4 regions of the Streptomyces hazeniae genome follow, and region 1 is predicted to be linked to each of the others. Evidence: riboswitches for the same ligand, from Rfam matches in the RefSeq annotation. Region 1 holds a riboswitch; each other region holds the start of a gene.
The links. A riboswitch is a leader RNA that binds a small molecule or an ion and turns the genes downstream of it on or off. The one in region 1 is predicted to bind cyclic di-AMP.
Positions count from the first base shown of each region.

Region 2: linked by a shared signal. The riboswitch ahead of RM572_RS01255 (transglycosylase family protein) and the one ahead of RM572_RS02925 (transglycosylase family protein) in region 1 are both predicted to bind cyclic di-AMP.
Region 3: linked by a shared signal. The riboswitch ahead of RM572_RS13550 (M23 family metallopeptidase) and the one ahead of RM572_RS02925 (transglycosylase family protein) in region 1 are both predicted to bind cyclic di-AMP.
Region 4: linked by a shared signal. The riboswitch ahead of RM572_RS16805 (transglycosylase SLT domain-containing protein) and the one ahead of RM572_RS02925 (transglycosylase family protein) in region 1 are both predicted to bind cyclic di-AMP.

Region 1 is NZ_JAVREQ010000001.1:722,210-726,938, reverse strand. Features, by position in the region: gene RM572_RS02935 (PucR family transcriptional regulator) at 1-475, shown strand, start outside; gene RM572_RS02930 (aminoglycoside phosphotransferase family protein) at 536-1,471, opposite strand; gene RM572_RS02925 (transglycosylase family protein) at 2,053-2,715, opposite strand; cyclic di-AMP (ydaO/yuaA leader) riboswitch at 2,718-2,875, opposite strand; gene RM572_RS02920 (response regulator transcription factor) at 3,677-4,279, shown strand; gene RM572_RS02915 (FAD-dependent monooxygenase) at 4,548-4,729, shown strand, end outside.
Region 2 is NZ_JAVREQ010000001.1:225,247-229,975, reverse strand. Features, by position in the region: gene RM572_RS01265 (SPFH domain-containing protein) at 1-90, opposite strand, end outside; gene RM572_RS01260 (hypothetical protein) at 311-1,168, shown strand; gene RM572_RS01255 (transglycosylase family protein) at 1,254-2,507, opposite strand; cyclic di-AMP (ydaO/yuaA leader) riboswitch at 2,513-2,695, opposite strand; gene RM572_RS01250 (response regulator) at 3,083-3,895, opposite strand; gene RM572_RS01245 (oxidoreductase) at 3,892-4,729, opposite strand, start outside.
Region 3 is NZ_JAVREQ010000010.1:135,708-140,436, reverse strand. Features, by position in the region: gene RM572_RS13560 (PPOX class F420-dependent oxidoreductase) at 1-205, shown strand, start outside; gene RM572_RS13555 (macrolide family glycosyltransferase) at 385-1,578, shown strand; gene RM572_RS13550 (M23 family metallopeptidase) at 1,794-2,921, opposite strand; cyclic di-AMP (ydaO/yuaA leader) riboswitch at 2,934-3,074, opposite strand; gene RM572_RS13545 (hypothetical protein) at 3,691-4,269, opposite strand; gene RM572_RS13540 (hypothetical protein) at 4,597-4,729, shown strand, end outside.
Region 4 is NZ_JAVREQ010000014.1:122,640-127,368, forward strand. Features, by position in the region: partial or broken gene RM572_RS16795 (RNA polymerase sigma factor) at 1-425, opposite strand, end outside; gene RM572_RS16800 (YciI family protein) at 422-841, opposite strand; cyclic di-AMP (ydaO/yuaA leader) riboswitch at 1,576-1,757, shown strand; gene RM572_RS16805 (transglycosylase SLT domain-containing protein) at 1,762-2,523, shown strand; gene RM572_RS16810 (XdhC family protein) at 2,656-3,870, opposite strand; gene RM572_RS16815 (NCS2 family permease) at 3,928-4,729, opposite strand, start outside.

The DNA of each region.
Region 1 (4,729 bases):
GCAGGCGGGCGGGCCCGCCTACGCCCCGGCCCGGCGGGTCGCGTTCGGGCGGCAGCACAGCGGTGCGAGCGGGGTGGTCCGCTCCTACGAGGAGGCGCTGAACGCCCTCGACCTCGCGGATCGCCTGGGTCTGGACGGCGTGCGGCTGCACGCGTCGGAACTCCTGGTCTTTCCGGTGCTGCTGCGCGACCGGGAGGCGATGGCCGACCTGGTCCGCACCGTGCTCGGCCCGCTGACGGAGGCGCGCGGCGGTGCCGAGCCCCTGCTCGAGACCCTGTCCGAGTGCGCCGCCGCCGGTTACGTGAACGCCGAGGCCGCGCGCCGGCTGGGCGTCAGCGTGCGCACCCTGTCGTACCGGCTGGAGCGCATCCGCAGCCTCACGGGGTACGACCCCGGCGACGCCCTGCACCGCTACACCCTGGAGACCGCCGCGATGGGTGCGCGCCTGCTGAACTGGCCCGCCGACGGGCTGTGACGAGGCCGCCTTCCCCCAGGAGCCGGGCGGGGCCGGGGAAGGCCCGGGAGCCGGGGGTCCCTACCGCTGGGCCAGGGACTGGGCCACGTGGTCGCCGAGCGCGGTGAGCCAGTCCAGTCCGGAGGGGCCGGTGCCCGTGCGCATGCCGTGGCGGCGCCCGTGGAACGCGTCCTGGACGGCGTGCAGCTGGGCCCAGCGGCGGGCCCGTTCACGGTCGAGTCCCGCGGCGTCCGCGAACACGTTCAGCGCCCGGAGCAGGGCGCTCTTCGGCACCTCGCCGGTCGTCAGGAACGCCAGGGCGCGGGACTTGAGCAGCGTCCCGGCGTCGAACGCGGGGTCCCCCGCCCAGCCCTCGGGGTCGATGGCCAGCCACGGTTCCCGGTCCGCGCGCAGGATGTTGCGCTCGTGCAGGTCGCCGTGGAGCAGCGTGTCCGGCTGGTCCCGGCCGAGTTCGCGGACGGTCGCCAGGGCGGCGTCCACCAGGTGATCCGGTAGCCGCGGCTCCAGTTCCGCGGCGTCCTTGAGCAGTTGCTCCTCCCAGGCGTCGGCCCGGTCCCGCAGCCTCGGCAGGCCGGGCGGAGCCGGCACGGCGAGCCGGCGGCTGAGCTGTCCGGCGACCTCCATCACCTCGTCGCCGTCCGCGACGTCGGCCAGCGTCGAGGGGCGGGCCCGCTCGAGGAGCATGGCGCACCGGTCGTCGTCGCGTTCGTGGAGCAGGACGGCCCCGCGCCCGGCCCATACCGCGAACGCGTCCGGCTCGTGGACGCGGTCGGGGTGCGGGAACGACACCTTCAGCACGCAGCGCCGCCCGGCGGGCCCGGACACCGGGAGGACCATCCCGATGCCGCCGTGCGCCGCCTCGCCGTCCGGTACGCAGTCCCACTGGCCCAGCAGGGCCTCCACGAGGCCCGGCAGGTCCGCCAGCCATCTCTTGCCGGAGGCTCCCTCGCGGTCGACGATGCTCCGCGCGAACAGCAGCGGGATTTCACGTGTCATCGGTGCAACGTACGGCCGCGCGCGGAGGGGCGGCGCCCCGTCGTCGCGGATGTAGGAGAACCACTGAGCGCCCCGCAGGGGCGGAACGGGGGGCGTGCTCGCTGGAGTCGGACGTCAACGCGCCGTGAACTTTGCCGGGTTCTGGCAATGTGCGAGTCCTGCGCTGCATGTCACGATGAGGCCCGCAAGGCAGCCGGCACGGGGGTGCGGCGCAGGAGTCCTCGGCGCGTCAAGCGCCGGGTTTCCCTCGCCGGTCCGATCGGGTCCGCCCACGGGAGGGGATCGGACACCGGCTGTCTGTGCAGGTGAAAGGCGTGGGCGCCGATACCTCCCACGGGGGTGGGGGTATCGGCGCCGGCACGCCGGAGCCGCCCGCGGCCCGAGGGGGGGGTCGTGCCGGGGAGGTCCCGGTGCGCCCGGCCGGGGGGAGGGCGATTGCCGGGCCTGGTTGCCCGGTTCTTGCCTCGGGGGAGGAGGACGGGGGAGGAGACGGGGGAGCGGTCCGCGCCTGCGCCGGAGGGGGAGCCGGGCGGGCGCGGACCGCGGAGCCGGAAAGGTCGTGCGGGTGGCCTGACGGCGGGTCAGCGGATCACGAGCTGCTGACCGGGAAGAATGAAATCGGGGTCGTCGCCGACGACCGAGCGGTTGTCCTCGTAGATCTGCTGCCAGGTGGTGCCGTAGGCGACGGCGATGGCGCCGAGGGTGTCACCCGAGCGGACGGTGTAGTCCGACCCGGTCGGCTGCACCGGTTGCACGGGCTGGGACTGCTGCTGGGGAGCCGACGGTGCCGCCGGCTCCGGCGCCTGCTGCTCCGGCGCCTGCTGCTCCGGCGCGCCGGTGTCGGGGGCCACCTCCGCGGGGGGAGCCCCTGCGGTCAGCCCGCCCTCGCTGCCGCAGACCGGCCAGGCGCCCGGGCCCTGCATCTCCAGCAGTTTCTCGGCCACGGCGATCTGCTCCTGCTTGCTGGCCAGGTCCGCACGCGGTGCGTACTGCGTGCCGCCGGCGGCCTCCCAGCTGGACTGGGAGAACTGCAGCCCGCCGTAGTAGCCGTTGCCGGTGTTGATCCGCCAGTTTCCGCTGGACTCGCATGCGGCGACCTGTTCCCAGGTGTCGACGGAAGCGGCTCTGGCGTTGGACGCCGACATCAGCGGAAGCGCGACCGCGGCTCCCGCCGTGCTCACCAGGGCCGCGACGCGTGCGCGGGTGCTGGACAGGTGTGCCCGGTACTTGCCAGTGAACAGCATGTTCGTCTCCTCACCGACGCCTGCGAGGTGAGCTGTCGGGCTCGGGCCGGAGAGTGCCCGTCCGTCCGCTGACGCGGGCGGATACGCCCCGAGCCGCTCCCTCCTTCGGGTGCGGCGGCCTACCTGGGTCCCCCGCTCCTGCCTACGGCGCTCACGCGACGAAGTGTCCCCGGCCGCCGGCAGGATTCGGCGTGACGGCCGCGGTGCCCGTCAGGCGACGAGCGATGCGACCGTAAGCACATCGCACCGGAGTGTTCAAAAACCGACATACAGGGCGTCCGGGCGTTCCGGTGTTGCGCCGAACCGGTGATTCCGCAGGTGGTGACGGTGTGTCGGACGTGCCTGCCGCCGCGGGAGCGTCACTCCTCTGGAGGGAGGCCGAACGCGCCGCCGCAGGCCTTCTCCTGACGTGGCGTCGAGCCGGCCGGTCGCGCTCGGGGGTCGGTTCGCCGGGAGGGAGGGGCCGGACGTTCACCTTGTGAAGAGACGGAGTGCGACCGTGGAAGTGCCGGGCCGGAGTCGTGGGTGTTACAGCTGATGCGCACGTGTCGGCTACGTGTGGGTAGCACACCGGAGAAGCTCAGGTCCAGCTCAAATCGCCATCGGCCTTCCCGGCATAGCGGGAGGTAGGGCGACATCCCGGGCGCCTTCTCTTTGTGAAGGGCCATTGACCGGTCTCAAGTCGGTCTGTAACTCTACGGAACGCAGGCGGTGTGGTCGACCGCCTTGGATCTCCACCCTGGAGCAACGCCGAACGGGGGTGAACCGACAGGGGTGGAGCACGGCAGAGCGTCCGAGAGGATTCTGCTGTTCGTTTGAATTTGTGCCGACACTGGGGTTGGAGGGTGGCACCCTCCGGGGCGTTATCGCGGTACGGGCCAGTGTATGTTCACATTCAAGCTGGGACTTCGGCGTGCCTGGAAACCACGGGCTCACCGGGTCCACGCGGGGAGTTCAAGCAGTGACAATTCGCATCCTAGTGGCCGACGAACGTCGCCTGATCTCGGAGACCCTGGCCGAAACCCTCAAGCAGGTACGGGACTTCGACGTCGTGGAGACCGTCAACGACAGCCGGCAGATCGTCCCGGCGGTGCTGCGCGTACGTCCCACCGTCGCCGTCCTCGGCGCGACCACCACGGGTCGCGACGAACTCCACCTCGCCGACGAACTGCGCGCCGCCGCACCCGACTGCGGCATCGCCGTCATCGCGGCCGAGCCCAGCAGAGCGGTCCTGGACCGCGCCGTGGCCGGCGTCTTCAGCGTCATCCCGAACCACGCCCGTTTAACTCATCTGGTGCATGCCATCCGGGGCATCGTGGCGGGTTGTCCGACGATCGACCCGTCCCTGCTCCGCCCTCCCTCCCGCAACAGCCGCCAGCTGAACGACCGGGAGAGAGAAGTGCTGAGACTGACGGCCGGCGGAGCACCGATCAAGGAGATCGCCGCAGAGCTCTACCTGTCACCCGGCACGGTCCGCAACGTCACCTCCAGCGCGATCAAGAAGCTGGAGGGGCGCAACAGGTTCGACGCCGCCCGGATAGCGAACAGCCGCGGCTGGCTCTGACCACGCCATCGCCTCAGCCCCTCTCCTCGGTCCTCCACGTCCGGCGCCCCGCCGCGACGCACGCCCGGATGACTCCGGACGCCGCCGGTGCGCCGCTGCGGTGACGTCAGCTTGCGGCGACCCCCGGCCGGTAGGCGACCGGAACGGACGGGACGGTGACCGATGTCATGCCACTCGCGACAGAAGTCAGCAGCCTCCCGGGCGGCGTTGTGTCCGCCCCGCGGCGTGGACATCCTCTGTGCCTGAGATGTGGAGAGAAGGCAGAGCGGTGCGCGTTGCAGGAGTGGAGGACCGGCCGCGCATCGCTGTGGTCGGTGCCGGTATCGGCGGACTGGCACTGGCGGCCGCACTCACCGCGTCCGGTACGCGGTGCGAGGTCTTCGAGCGGGAGCGGGAGTCGGCCGGGGACGGCGCGGGTGAGGAACTCGCGCCGAACGCGGTCCGCCCCCT
Region 2 (4,729 bases), 500 kb from region 1:
CCGCAACGCGTCCTCCGCGACGGAGCGCGGATCGGCTCCGCCCGCCACCGCCTGGGCGGCTCTGCGTAGGTTCTGGCCACGTGAAGCCACGAACATCCCCCTGTCTCACGTCTGCGTCTTCGGCCCTCCATCCCACACCATGCTTCGGACCTGCGGAAAGCCGGGCACGCCGATCGTGACGCGACCGGTACGGGTGGCGTGCGCGGGGCGCCAGTTGACACCCGGCCCTTCGTTCGGTTGGTTGGACGCCGCCGCTGCCGCGCACGGCGGCGGACACGGCACAGCGAGAACTCACACGGGGGGCGGCGCCATGAGCGACCCGGGCATGCAACAGGGCGGAGTCGGGGCCACGGCGGCCGACTTCCCGCCGACCGCGCAGTCGTTGAAGACGGTCCTCCGCGCCTGGACGGCGGTGCTCGCCGCCGCCCCGCTGTTCGCGGCCCTGGGCGTGCTGCTCCTGGCCATGGACGGCGATTACGGCTTCTACCTCGTCATCTTCGGCGTGGGCATGACCGTCGGCGCCCTGCTGTGGCTGTCCTACGCGCGGAAGATGCGGGCGGCGCTGCAGCGCGGCCCCTGGGCGGCCTGCCGGGCGACGACGGTCAGCTCGGGCCTCAACAACCCGACGGTGGTGGTCCAGGACCCCGGCACGGCGGAGCTGAGGGTCTACGTGGCGCGCACGGCCCTGTGGTCGATGGACTGGGCGGACCCCGGGCCCGCCGGGGTGCTGTGGTGGGCCGCCCACCCCGAGGGCGGCGCCGTCGTGTGCCGGCCGGGCGGCACCAGCCTCGTGTGGGTGAAGCCGCTGCGCGCGGGGCGGAAGCGGGACGCCGGGCTGGCGCAGGCGGCCCAGCGCGGCCTGATGCAGCAGCCCGGAGGGCAGCCGCAGGGGTGGGGCGGCCAGCCCCAGCCGCACCCGCAGGCTCCGTATCCGCAGGCTCCGTATCCGCAGAAGCAGCCCCCGCAGCAGCAGCCGGGGTGGACGCCGCCGCCCGGCGGCCAGGGCGGGCCGGGCTGGGGGCAGCAGCCCCCGGCGGCGCAGCCGCCGCACCCGCAGCAGCAGCCGGGCTGGGGGCCGCCGCCGCAGGCTCCGCAGCCGGGGCACGGGCCCTACCCCGGTCAGGGCCAGGGCGGCCACCCGGGTCAGGGGTCCGGCGGCGGGTGGTGAGCCGCGCGGTCGCGGCCTGACACGACGCCGCCCGGCGCGCCCCGGGAGGGGCGGCGCCGGGCGGCGTGCGCGGGGCGGGGGTGCCTCAGAGGGAGACGCCGTTGGCCCGCAGGTACTGGACCGGGTCGATGTCCGAGCCGTAGTCCGGGCCGGTGCGCACCTCGAAGTGCAGGTGCGGGCCGGTGCTGTTGCCGGTGGAGCCGACGGCCCCGATCTGCTGGCCGGCGCTGACGCTCTCGCCCGCCGAGACGGACAGCGAGGACAGGTGGCCGTACTGGCTGTACCGGCCGTCCTCGTGCTGGATGACGACCTGGTTGCCGTACGAACCGGCCCAGCCGGCGGAGACGACCGTGCCGTTGGCGACGGACTTCACCGTGGTGCCGGTGGAGGCGGCGAAGTCCACACCGGTGTGGTAGCCGCTGGACCAGCTGGCGCCGGTCTGGTGGTACGGGGTGCTCGTGGCGGCCTCGACCGGAGCGGAGAAGCCGCCGGCGGCGCTCTCGGCCTGGGAGGTGTCCGCGGACTCCGCGGCGGCGGAGGCCGCGTCGGAGCTGCCGGAGTCCTGCTTCGGCGCCGGAGCCTTCTTCTCGGTCTTCTCGGGCTTCTCGGCGGTCTCCTTCTTCGGCGCCTCGCTCTGCGTGGCGCCGGCGGCGGAGCCGTTCAGGCTGAGCTCCTGGCCCGGGTAGATCAGGTCCGGGTTGCCGCCGATGACCTCGCGGTTGCCGTCGTAGACGGTGTTCCAGCCGCCGTCCACGTCGTGCGCGTTGGCGATCTTGAACAGGGTGTCGCCGCTGACCACGGTGTAGCTCTCGGTCTTGGCGTCCTTCGGGGCCTTCGTGTCCCGGGCACCGGTGTCGGCCTTCGGGGCGGCCTGCTTCGGGGCCTCGGCGGTCTCGGCCTTCGAGGCGGCGGCGTCCTCGCCACCACCGTTCGGGTCGATCTGCGGGTCGCCGCTGTTCTGCTGCAGGCCGGCCTGCGGGCCGCAGTTGGGCCAGGCGCCCGGGCCCTGGAGGGCGAGCAGCTTCTCGGCGGCGGCTATCTGCTGGTCCTTGGTGGCGAGGTCGGCGCGGGGCGCGAACTCGGTGCCGCCGGCGGCCTCCCAGCTGGACTGGGTGAACTGCAGGCCGCCGTAGAAGCCGTTGCCGGTGTTGATGCTCCAGTTACCGGTGGACTCGCACTGGGCGACCTTGTCCCAGGTGTCCACGGAGGCGGCCTGGGCGCCGCCGGCGGTCACGAGCGGAAGGGCGATGCCGGCGCCGCCCGCGGTCAGGGCGAGGGCGGTGGCGCGGCGGGTGAAACGCTGCGTCTTGGAGCGACGATGACGTCCGCGTGCAGACATGGCTGTGGTCCTCTCCTACGCCTGCGAGGTGAGCTGTCGGGTTCGGGCTGGAGTTGCCCGGTCGCCTGTGCGAGCGCATGAGCGGCACTCGCTGCGACTTCACCCCAAGCCGTCCGGTGACGTACCGGCGCGGCACTTACCTTGGGTCCCCCACTCCTGCCGTTCGTGGGTCACGGGTGGCTCCTGCTCCGGGCGGCAGGACTCGGCGTCCCGGCTCAGGGCCGCCGCACGAGCGCGGCGGCGGAGGGAACCAAAACACAGGGATTCGGATTGCGGCAAGAAAGTCGGGTTTACGGACGGTCTTCACACGGGCTTCACGCCACTCCGACACGACTGTGTGCTGCTGTCCGTTTTCGCTGAGTTGTCGCGATCTTCGTATGTCGAGTGCTCAACTCGCCGCTATGAAGGGGGAGTTGAGAAAGCCCTGAATTTCGGTCCGGTGTGCGGCGCGCCCCGTCGAGACCGTGCTGTTATTCGCGTCACGCCGCGAGGAGCAGACCGCCAATATCCATACCGAAACGCCAAATGGGACGTAACGGGCTTCCCTGCGGTAATGCGTCGATCTCGTCCGGGTCTCAGTCCCGTCCGGTCCGGGGTGGCGTGGTGCCCGGGAGGCGGTACCGACGCTCGGGGCGACCCGTGGTGCCGTACCGCAGGGACACCTCGGCCTCGCCGCCGGCCGCGAAGTGCTCCAGATAGCGCCGCGCGCTCACCCGGGAGAGCCCGCTCAGCTCCGCGCACTCGGCCGCCGAGAGGTCTCCCGGCGCCTCCTTGAGCGCCCGCCGTACGAGCGCCGCGGTCTGCGCGGTCAGCCCCTTGGGGAGGGCCGGTCGCTCGCGCGGCGGCGCGGCGGCTCGCGGATCCCCGGCGGGGGAGCCGAAGACCCGGTCGACCTCCGCCTGTCCGGCCTCTCCCGCCGCAGCGAGTGCCGCCAGCTCGCGTCGCCGCTGCGCGTAGGCGAGCAGCCGCTCCCGCAGGGTCCTGCTCTCGAACGGCTTGATGATGTAGTGCACGGCCCCGCCGAGCTGGGCTCCGCGCACGGTCTCCACGTCGCGTGCGGCGGTGACCACCAGGACGTCCACCCCGGGGGCGGCGGGCGCGGTGCCCGTCGTCTCCTCGCCGGGGTCGCCCCGCAGCGCGCGCAGGACGTCCAGTCCCGACATGTCCGGCAGGTAGATGTCCAGCAGCACCAGGTCCGGGCGCAGTGCGCGCACCGCCGTCAGTGCCTCGGCGCCGGTCCGGGCCTCCCCGGCGACGGCGAATCCGGGGGTCTGCTCGACCATCGCACGGTGCAGCCGGGCGACCATGAAGTCGTCGTCCACGACGAGCACCCGCACCGTCGGCCTCTCGCCCGGTCCGTTATGTCCCGATGTGTGGTGGTGTGTCATTCCAGAGCCTCGTAGTGCACGCCCGTCAGCTCCTCGGACGCCTCCCACAGCCTCCGGGCCATCGCCGGATCCCGCGCCCAGGGCGCCCGCCAGGCTGCGCCCGGCGCGCCGCGCAGCCCCAGCAGTCGCGGCCCCACGAAGGCCCCGGGACCCACCTCCGCGGAGGTGGCGGCGTAGAGCGTGGCCGCCGCGCCCAGCTCGGCCGACGAACCGACGAGTGAGTTCGCGGCCCGCATCAGCCGCTCGCCGGTCCGGTCGCCCCTCAGCCGGGGCCCCTTGGTCTGCAGCTCGGTCGACGCGTATCCGGGGTGGGCGGCCGCCACGACCATGCCGTGCTCCCGGGTGCGGCGCGCCAGCTCCAGCGTGAAGAGCAGGTTCGCCGTCTTCGAGCGCCCGTACGCCGTCCAGCGCCGGTAGCCGCGCTCGCTGTTCAGGTCCGCCGGATCGATGCCCGAGACGACGTGCACGAGGCTGGAGACGTTCACGACCCGTGCGTCGCCGGCCGCCAGCAGCCGTTCCGTGAGCAGACCGGTGAGCGCGAAGTGCCCGAGGTGGTTGACGCCGAACTGCATCTCGAAGCCGTCGGCGGTCAGCGAGTGCGGGATCGCCATCAGCCCCGCGTTGTTGACCAGCAGGTGCAGCGGCTTGTCCGGCATCCCGGCCGCGAACTCGCGGATGCTGCCCAGGTCGGCCAGGTCCAGCCGGCGCAGCTCCGCGTGCGCCTCCGGGACCTCCGCGAGCAGCCGCTCCAGCGCCCGTTCGCCGCGCGACCGGTTCCGGCAGCCCAGCACGACGCGCGCGCCGCGCCGGGCCAGCTCGCGGGCCGTGACGTAG
Region 3 (4,729 bases), on a different contig from region 1:
CTGGACGGTCGCCGAGGGCGACGCGGAGCTGACCGCCGTCGCGGCGGACCCGTACGATGCGACGGTGGAGGAACTGGTCGACGTGTACCGCGCGATCTCCGGCGAACACGGCGACTGGAACCAGTACCGCCGCTCGATGGTCACGGACCGCCGCCTCGTCGTCCGCCTCCACGTCCGCCACGCCTACGGTCAGCCCCGCCGCTGAGCCGCCCGGCGGAAATCCGGTGGAAGCCCGGAGGGCCACGGGCTAACCTCGCCGGCATGTACTCCTTCCTGCAGATCTACGAGTGAGACGGCGCGGCGCAGCGCGCCGCCACCGTCACCCGTGCCCGGGCCTTCGCCGCGGGCCGATGCCGTCACGCCCGTAGATCCTCGAGGAGACTCATGAACCTGCCCCGCTCCCACCCGCGCGCCCACATCGCCATGGTCGGCGTGCCCGCCGTCAGCCACGTGCTGCCGAGCCTGGAGATCATCCGCGAACTGGTGGCGCGCGGCCACCGCGTGACCTACGCCAACGGGCACGCCGTCGCGGACCTCGTCACCGGCACCGGCGCCACGTTCGTGCCGTTCGACTCGACGCTCCCGGTGACCGACAACGACTGGCCGGAGGACCCGGTCGGCGCGATGAGCGTCTTCCTGGACGACGCGATGCACGTGCTCCCGCAGATCGAGGCGGTGTACGAGGACGACCCCGCCGACCTCTACCTGTACGACATCGGCGGCTACGCCGTCCGCGCCCTCGCCGAGCGGCAGGGCCGCCCCGCGGTGCAGCTGTCACCGACGTACGTGGCCTGGCACGACGAGGAACAGGCCGTGCTGAAGCAGATGCTGCAACTGCCCGGCGCCCAGGAGTACTTCGACCGCGTATCCGCCTGGGCCGAGGCGTCCGGCGCGACCACGACGGACGGCCCGTCCTTCGTCGGGCTGCCCGACCGCGCGCTGGCCATGATCCCCCGGGCGATGCAGCCGCACGCCGACCTCGTGGACCCCGATGTGGTGAGTTTCGTCGGGCCCTGCTTCGGGGACCGCGCCGACCAGGGTGCGTGGACCCGTCCGGCCGGGGCCGAGAACGTGCTGCTCGTGTCGCTCGGTTCGGCGTACACCCGGCAGCCGGAGTTCTACCGGCAGTGCCTGGCCGCCTTCGGCGGCCTCCCCGGCTGGCACGTGGTGCTGCAGATCGGCCGCTACGTCGACCCGTCCGAGCTGGGCGAGATCCCGGTGAACGTCGAAGTGCACTCCTGGGTACCGCAGTTGGCGATTCTGGGCCAGGCGGACGCCTTCGTCACGCACGCCGGGATGGGCGGCAGCAGCGAAGGGCTCTTCACGGGCGTGCCGATGATCGCGGTGCCGCAGGGCGCGGAGCAGTTCCAGAACGCGGACCGCCTCGTCGAACTGGGCGTGGCCCGCCGCCTCGACACCGCGGACGCGGACGCCGCGTCGCTGCGCGCCGCGCTGACCGCCCTCACCTCCGACCCCGAGGTGGCCCGACGGTCCGCCCGGCTGCGCGAGGACGCCCGCGCGGAGGGCGGCACCACACGGGCCGCCGACCTCCTGGAAGCCCTCCTGAGCCGGCGCTAGAAAGGGTCCGGCGGCCCTGGCGTCGGGGGGTGGTCCGCCAGGACCGCCGGAGTCTCGGTGGCCGCCCGCCCCGGTTCCCCGGTTGCCGCCGCCCCGCCCCTCCTTGTCGCCGAGTACTGCGGTGGGGGGAGGAGGTGTCACAGGCCTCGACGGGCACGAGGCGGCGGCACCGTCCCTGCATCAGGGACGTGAAAAGGAATCCCGGAGCAGAAGGGTCAGACGTTCAGTCCCTTCCCACGCAGCCAGGACAGCGGGTCGACGGGCGAACCGCCGCCCGGCCGGACCTCCAGGTGGAGGTGCGGTCCGGTGGAGTTGCCGGTGGAGCCGACGTTGCCGATGACGTCCTTGGTGTTGACCTCGGACCCGGCGGAGACGTTCATCGAGGACAGGTGGCAGTACCAGACCTCGGTGCCGTCGTCGAGTTCGAGTACGACGCGGTAGCCGTACGAGCCGGCCCAGCCGGCCTCCTTCACGGTGCCGCTGTGCACGGCCATCACCGGGGTGCCGGTCTGCGCGGCGAAGTCCTGGCCGGTGTGGTCGTTCTCCCACATGCTGCCGCCGGCGCCGTAGCTGGAGCTGAGCGTGTACGAGGAGAGCGGCACGCTGTAGCTGCGGGCGAGTTCGGCGAGCCGAGCGGCCTCGGCCTTGCGGCGGGCCTCCTCGGCGGCTTCGCGCTTGCGCTCGGCCTCGGCCTTGCGCTCGGCCTCCGCCTTCTTCGCGGCGGCCTCGGCGGCCTCCGCGCGCGCGATGTCCGCGGCGTCCTCGCGGACGGTGGCGTCGGCGGCCGACTGCTGCTGGGCGGCCTGCGCCAGGATGCGGGCCCGCAGGGACTCCCCGGCGTCCCCCTCCGGAGCAGCGGTCTCGGTGCTGAAGCCGGCCTGGGCGAGCGGCGCGTGAGCGGCGACCGTCGTGGTGTCCGCCGAACCGTCGACGCCGGGGACCAGGTCACCTATCTCGCTGGGCAGTTCGTCCGCCACCGTGCCGGCGAGGGAGGACATGTCGGCCATCGTGACGGAGGACGGCTTGTCCTTGGCCGTGGCCATTCCGCCCGCGCCGACGGCCGCGATCATGCCGACCCCGAGCACCGCACCGCTGCGGGCCATCCCGCCGCGCTGCTTCGCCACGCGGTGCCGGCCGCGCACCGGCCGCACCGATTCGGCGGTCGGGTTCCACCCGTCGTACGCCCCGTCCTGCTCCGGCCCGTAGACGGTCGGCACGGCGTAGGCGCCGGTGGCGTCGAAGGACTCCTCGAACTGGGGGAACTCGGTGGTGAGGTCGGTGTCGCCGACATGTCCGCTTCCGTAGAGGTCGCGGGCCTCGGGGGCATGCCTGGTGGACGCCACTGGGGGCGCTCTCCTTTCCTTCCTTCTCGCCTACCGGGTTAGCTGACGGGTTCGGAGCAGGAAGGTCTCCTACAGCGGTCCTTGGGCGGGACCGCCGATTCACCCCTGAAAGGTGGTTCCCCGGCTCCCTCGGTGTGTCGGCGCGAGCGGTGAGACTCGCGTGACCCACGTGCGGGATTAGGCGACGGCGCACGGTGCCGCCTGGAGTGACGGCAGTGACGACCGCGCTGCGTTATCGAACGTTAATAGACCCGCAGCCGGGAAACCAAGCCGGGCCGCTGATTTTGCCTACGCTTTGGCAGGGACTTCCCGCCCACCGAGGAGCAATACGGACGCACCAACACACCCCGTCAGCACGCCGGTTCCGTGGGTGATCACGAGTGGATCACGACGGCCGACACCGAACCTCCACCAACGGACCGTCAGCGCACCCGCCCCAACCTCCGTCACGGAACCGGCCTTCCGGTGCGAGTCGGACATGAGCGCACCCGAGCGAAGCTCAGGGCAGACGACCCCGCACGCCTCCCCCTCCAGCGCACGGGCGGGCCGCGACCGCGACGGACGTGAGGGGGCGTGGGCGGAGGGCAGGGGCGATGCGCCCGGAAACACTTGCCCGTGATGTGTGGGCCGCGAAGTAAGAGTCGTGCCCACCGTTCACCGAGAACGCGGCCCGTACATCATGGGTTTCCGGGTCGTCGGCCCGGACCGCAGCCCACGCCCCCGCCCCCCACCAGCCACCGCCCCACGGCACCGAACCGCCCCGGACGCGTCAGAGAATCGCCACGCGCTCCCACGCGGGCGGACTCTCCTCCGCCTTCTCCGGATCGGCGGCCGCCGCCTCCGTCTCGCCGGCCACACCCTCCGCCGGTCGCGCCTCCGCTGCACGGCCGCCCGCGTCGTCGCCCCCGTCGCCGTAACCGGAGACGCCCACGTAGGGCGCGACACTCCGGTAGGGGGCGGCGGAGGTGCCGTACCCCTCCGTACCGTTGGCCTGCCGCTCTGCGGAGAAGCCGTACCGCTCAAGCGAAGTGCCGTACAGGTCACCGCCGTTGCCGCCGTACACCGCGCCCCCGTACGCGGCAGGACCGGGCACCACCGGCGAAGGGCCGCCGTAGGACGGCCGCCCCTCCTCCGTGCGCCACCACCGCGCGCCGGTCTCCACGGGCTCGCTGCGGCCGTGACGGCCTCCCTGCCCCGGAACGGTGCGGCCGGCCAGGGACCACTCGCGTACGAGCGTCTCGTAGATGGGCGTGGGCGCGGAGGCATCCGCCGGGGGCGGAAGAGCCGGACGGGGAACCGTTTCTCCCGACCAGGGCACCGGCGACCACTGCGTGAGCATCACAGCCATGCCAGAGACAACGAGGCCCACCGGCCCGAAGTCACCCGCCCGGATCAGCCGTGTCACCCACAAGGGGGGTACGGGCCCGGAGTTCACCCGTACATCCCCCTGGCCCGGCCCGCCCGGTCCCGCCGCCCGGGCATCGCTCCGTCCACCGTCCGCCGCATGGAGCAACGTCCACGGGCACCACCGCCCACCTGCGCCGACGACGGGGCGCTCCGCCCGGAGCGCGGAACCGGGGGGATGCGACTTGGCTCGGATGCGGACGCGGGGCGTCCCGGGAGCACGCCGGCGCAGCCGCGCGCCGCGCACCCCGCCATCGTCGGAGGTTCGTTCATGCGTGCGTTTTCCACGCCGCGCCGGCCGAGAGTCGCTCGGCGGCTCTCCGGCGCGGCGCTGTCCGTGGCCGTCGTCGGCATAACCGCAACGACCGTCACGACCGCCTTCGCCGCCGGTGACGACGGCGCCA
Region 4 (4,729 bases), on a different contig from region 1:
TCCGCCGTGGTGAGGCCGCCGACGGCGCGGAGGGTCAGGGCGACCTGCGCGGACGGTGTGAGCTCCGGGTGGCAGCACAGGAAGAGCAGGCTGAGCGTGTCGTCGTCGGACGGGGCGGCGTCCTCACCGGGTGGCGGGACGACGAGCGCGTCCGGCGGGGCCAGGGCGGCGTCCGCCTCCTCGCGGCGGCGGCGTGCGGAGTCGCTGCGGAGCTGGTCGGTGAGGCGGCGGGAGGCGACGCGGATGAGCCAGCCGCGCGGGTTCTCGGGCCGGCCCTCGGCCGGCCACTGCACGGCGGCGGCGAGCAGCGCCTCCTAGACGGCGTCCTCGGCTGCGTCGAAGTGGCCGTAGCGGCGGACCAGCGCGCCGAGGACCTGCGGCGCGTGGCGGCGCAGCAGGTCCTCGATGCGGGGGTCGGTGGTCACGCCTGGTCCGGCGGCCCGTCCGGGACGGGGCGGACGACGACCGCCGGCTCCGGGTCGGAGCCCTCCGGAACGGGGCAGGAGTAGGCACGGGCGGCGATCTCGTAGGCGCGCTCCGGGGTCTCCACGTCCACGATCCAGTAGCCCGCGAGCACCTCCTTGGTCTCGCCGAAGGGCCCGTCGGAGACCACGGGGCGGCCGTCCTTGTCTGCGGTGACCAGACGGGTCTGGGACGGCTCCGCCAGTCCCTGGGCGTCGACCCATTCACCGGACGCGACGAGGTCCTGGTTGAGCTTCTCCATGTGCTGGAACATGGCCTTGAGCTCGGACTCCGACCAGGCGGGGGCTCCCGGGGAGGGGTTTCCGCTCATGGCGTCGTAGTACTTCTGGGCTGACATCAGCATCAGCATGTACTTCATGGTCTGACTCCTTCGTCGGGGGCTCCCCTGCGGGTGCCTCTCACCGGAGACGTCGGAGCGGTGCGGCGTGTCTCGACGTCGCGGGGGAAGAAATCCCGGAAGAACTTCGGGCACCGCTCTCGACCGGATCACGGCCCGGTCACGGGCCCATTATCGCGGCCCGGCGCCCACCGCGCCCGGTAACACGCGGTTTCCCCGGAGCGAGCGGTACCCCAGCCCACGGCCACTGCGACCGCCGTCCTGCACAGGTCGCGCGCGAGGGCGGGACGCACGGGCGGAAGGGCGTCGCGCGTGCGTCACCGTGGACGGAGGTGACAGGCAAAACAGGCAAGTCCGACATGCACCCTCTCCACGCTTCCCTCGCACGACCAACACCGCTCCACGGCAGGAGAGCTGGAAATAGGTGGATATAAGGAACACCCCAAGTCCCTTGTGGCGGGACTCACATCGCGCCATGGCCGATCTTGGGAACCGGGACGCCCCAGGATGCGTCGCGCGGCCAAATCGCCTGCGGTGCCTGACGATTAGGAAATCCCGGGGATTCACCGCTCTCACGCTCGGAAAATGCTTCATCGCAAAGCGTCGAGGAACACCGGCCGGTAAAGATCGCAGACGCGAAGGTCACCTTTTCCCGCAGCTTGTCTCCGCCGAATCGGCTGTGGTCCTATGTGCTCGCTTCCGCACGTCATGGCGGAGGTTCCCGCGCCGGGACGCCGAATCCTGCCGACCGGCACCAGGGAAAAGCGCAGTAGTCAGCAACGGCAGGAGCGGGGGAACCAGGTAAGCGCCGCGCCGCACGACGGCCGGCTTGGGGTGAAGCCATGCCTCATCGCGCCCCCACGCGACGGGACATGGCCGGGCAACTCTTCTCGCCCGAATCCGACAGCTCACCTCGCAGGCGTAGGAGAGGATTCACCACCATGTCCCGTGGCCGTCACCGCCGCCCGCGTCATCTGTTCAACGCCCGCAAGGTCTCCCGCCTTTCCGTCGCGCTCGCCGCCGGCGGCGCCGTCGCCGCGCCGATCGCCGCAGCGGGCACCGCCCAGGCCGCCCCCGCCTCCGCGCCGGCCGCCGCCAACGTGAAGACCGTCAAGGCCGGCGCCAAGGCGGAGCAGACCGCCGCCGCCGAGAGCTACACCGTCGCCTCCGGCGACACCCTCTTCAAGATCGCCAACGCGCACGACGTGAAGGGCGGCTGGCAGACCGTCTACGAGGCCAACAAGGAGACGGTCGGCGGGAACCCGGACCTGATCCACCCCGGTCAGGAGCTGACCCTCGAGGCCGCGTCGGCCCAGAAGGGCGGCGAGGCCCAGCAGTCCTCCACCGAGACCTCCGGCGAGTCGGCCGACCAGGCCACCTACCCGGACAACCTGGACGGCTGGATCCGCGAGGCGCTGGCCATCATGGAGCAGGAGGGCATCCCGGGCTCCTACGACGGCATCCACCGCAACATCATCCGTGAGTCCGGCGGTGACCCGAGCGCCATCAACAACTGGGACATCAACGCCCAGAACGGCACGCCGTCCATCGGCCTGCTCCAGGTCATCAAGCCCACCTTCGACGCCTACCACGTCGAGGGCACGGCCTACGACCAGTACGACCCGGTCGCCAACATCGTCGCCGCCTGCAACTACGCGGCCGACCGCTACGGCAGCATCGACAACGTCAACGGCCCCTACTGAGCCTGACGTTCGAGGGTCACTCGACGGCCGCCTCCCACCGGCGTGCAGGTGGGAGGCGGCTTTCGTCGTGCCCGGGGGCGGCGCGCGGCAGCGGTCGGGAGCCGTCGCGGCAGCCGGGCTGCGCCGCCGAGTTCAGGCGACGGAGCCGATCGGCCGGGCCCCGCCGCGGGCCCCGGGACCATCGTGGTGGATCGGGGTGTGGGCCCCGGTCAGCGGCAGCCCGGAGCCGCCGCGGCGGCTGGCGACGATCTCCGCGGCGATGGACACCGCCGTCTCCTCGGGTGTGCGCGCGCCCAGGTCCAGGCCGATGGGCGAGCACAGCCGGGCGAGTTCGAGTTCGGTGACGCCCGCCGCGCGCAGCCGGGCGAGACGGTCCTCGTGGGTGCGGCGCGAGCCCATCGCCCCCACGTAGGCGACCGGCAGCCGCAGGGCACGCTCCAGCAGCGGGATGTCGAACTTGGCGTCGTGGGTGAGGACGCACACCACCGTGCGGGCGTCGACCTCGGTGGCGTCCAGGTAGTCGTGCGGCCAGTCGACGACCACCTCGTCCGCGTCCGGGAAGCGCGCCGCCGTGGCGAACACCGGACGGGCGTCGCAGACCGTGACGCGGTAGCCGAGGAACCTCCCCGCCCGGACCAGCGCCGCGGCGAAGTCGATCGCGCCGAACACCAGCATGCGCGGCGCCGGCACGCTCGACTCCACCAGCAGGGTGAGGGGTGCGCCGCAGCGGCTCCCCTCCGCCCCGATGCCGAGGGTGGCGGTGCGCCCGGCGTCCAGCAGGGCGCGCGCCTCGGCGGCGGCCGTACGGTCCAGGCCGGGGTGCCCGCCGAGGGTTCCCGCGGCACCGGACGCGCCGTCGCCGTGACCGGGCCCCTGACCGTCGCCGTGACCCTCACCGCTGTCGTCGTCCGGGCGGACGAGAAGCGCCCGCCCCAGGAGCTCCGGCGGACCGGCCACCACACGGGCGAGGGCCGCGGAGCCGCCGCGCGTCGCCGCGGCCGCGGCCGCCGCGTACGTCTCCCGCCACGGCGCGTCCGCGCGCACCGGCACGACCAGCACGTCGATGACGCCGCCGCAGGTCAGACCCACGGCGAAGGCGTCGTCGTCGCTGTAGCCGAAGCGCTCCGTGACGGGCCGGCCGTCCCGGAGCGCCTCGGCGCACAGCTCGTAGACCGCGCCCTCGACGCAGCCGCCGGACACGCTGCCGACCGCGGTGCCCCCGGCGTCCACGGCGAGCGCCGCGCCGGGCTGCCGGGGCGCGCTGCCGCTGACGGCCACCACCGTGGCCACGGCGAAGTCGCGGCCCTCCTCGCACCACTGGTGCAGTTCGGCGGCGATGTCCAGCACGGGGGAACCTCCAGGGTCGGTGCGGTGCGGTGCGGTGGGGCGGTGCGTCCGCTCCGGCTACTTCACTCCGAGCCAGGCCTCGATGGGCCCGAGCGAGAAGTAGACGAAGAAGACCAGTGCCAGTACCCACATCAGCCATCCCGGCTCCCGCCACCGGCCCTGCACGGCGCGGATCAGCACGTAGGAGATGACGCCCGCGGCGATACCGGCGGTGATGGAGTAGGTGAACGGCATCAGGACGGTGGTGAGGAACACCGGGACGGACGTCGCCGGGTCGTTCCAGTCGATGTGCTTGGCGTTCGTCATCATCATCGAGCCGATGACGACCAGCGCGGCGGCGGCCACCTGTGTCGGGATCACCTGGGCGAGCGGCGTGAAGAACAGGCACAGGGTGAAGGCCAGGCCGGTGACGACGCTGGCGAACCCGGTGCGTGCGCCGTCGCCGACGCCCGCCGTCGACTCCACGAACACCGTCTGACCGGAGGCGCCCGCGACGCCGCCGACGATGCCGCCGGCGCCGTCGATCGCCAGGGCCTTGCTGAGGCCGGGCATCTTGCCATCCCGGTCGGCGAGGTCGGCCTGCTGGCCGATCCCGATGATCGTGCCCATGGCGTCAAAGAACCCGGCCAGCACGAGGGTGAAGACGATCACGCCCACGGTGATCGTGCCGACGTCGGCCATGCCGGTGAAGGAGACCTGGCCGAACAGGCCGAAGTCCGGTGCGCTGACGATCGACCCGGTCAGTTCCGGGGCGTTCAGCCCGCCCCAGTCCTGCACGGACAGGCCGGCCACGGCGTGCACCAGCGCGGCGAAGAGGGTGCCGCCGACGATGCCGATGAGGATCGCGCCGGGCACCCGC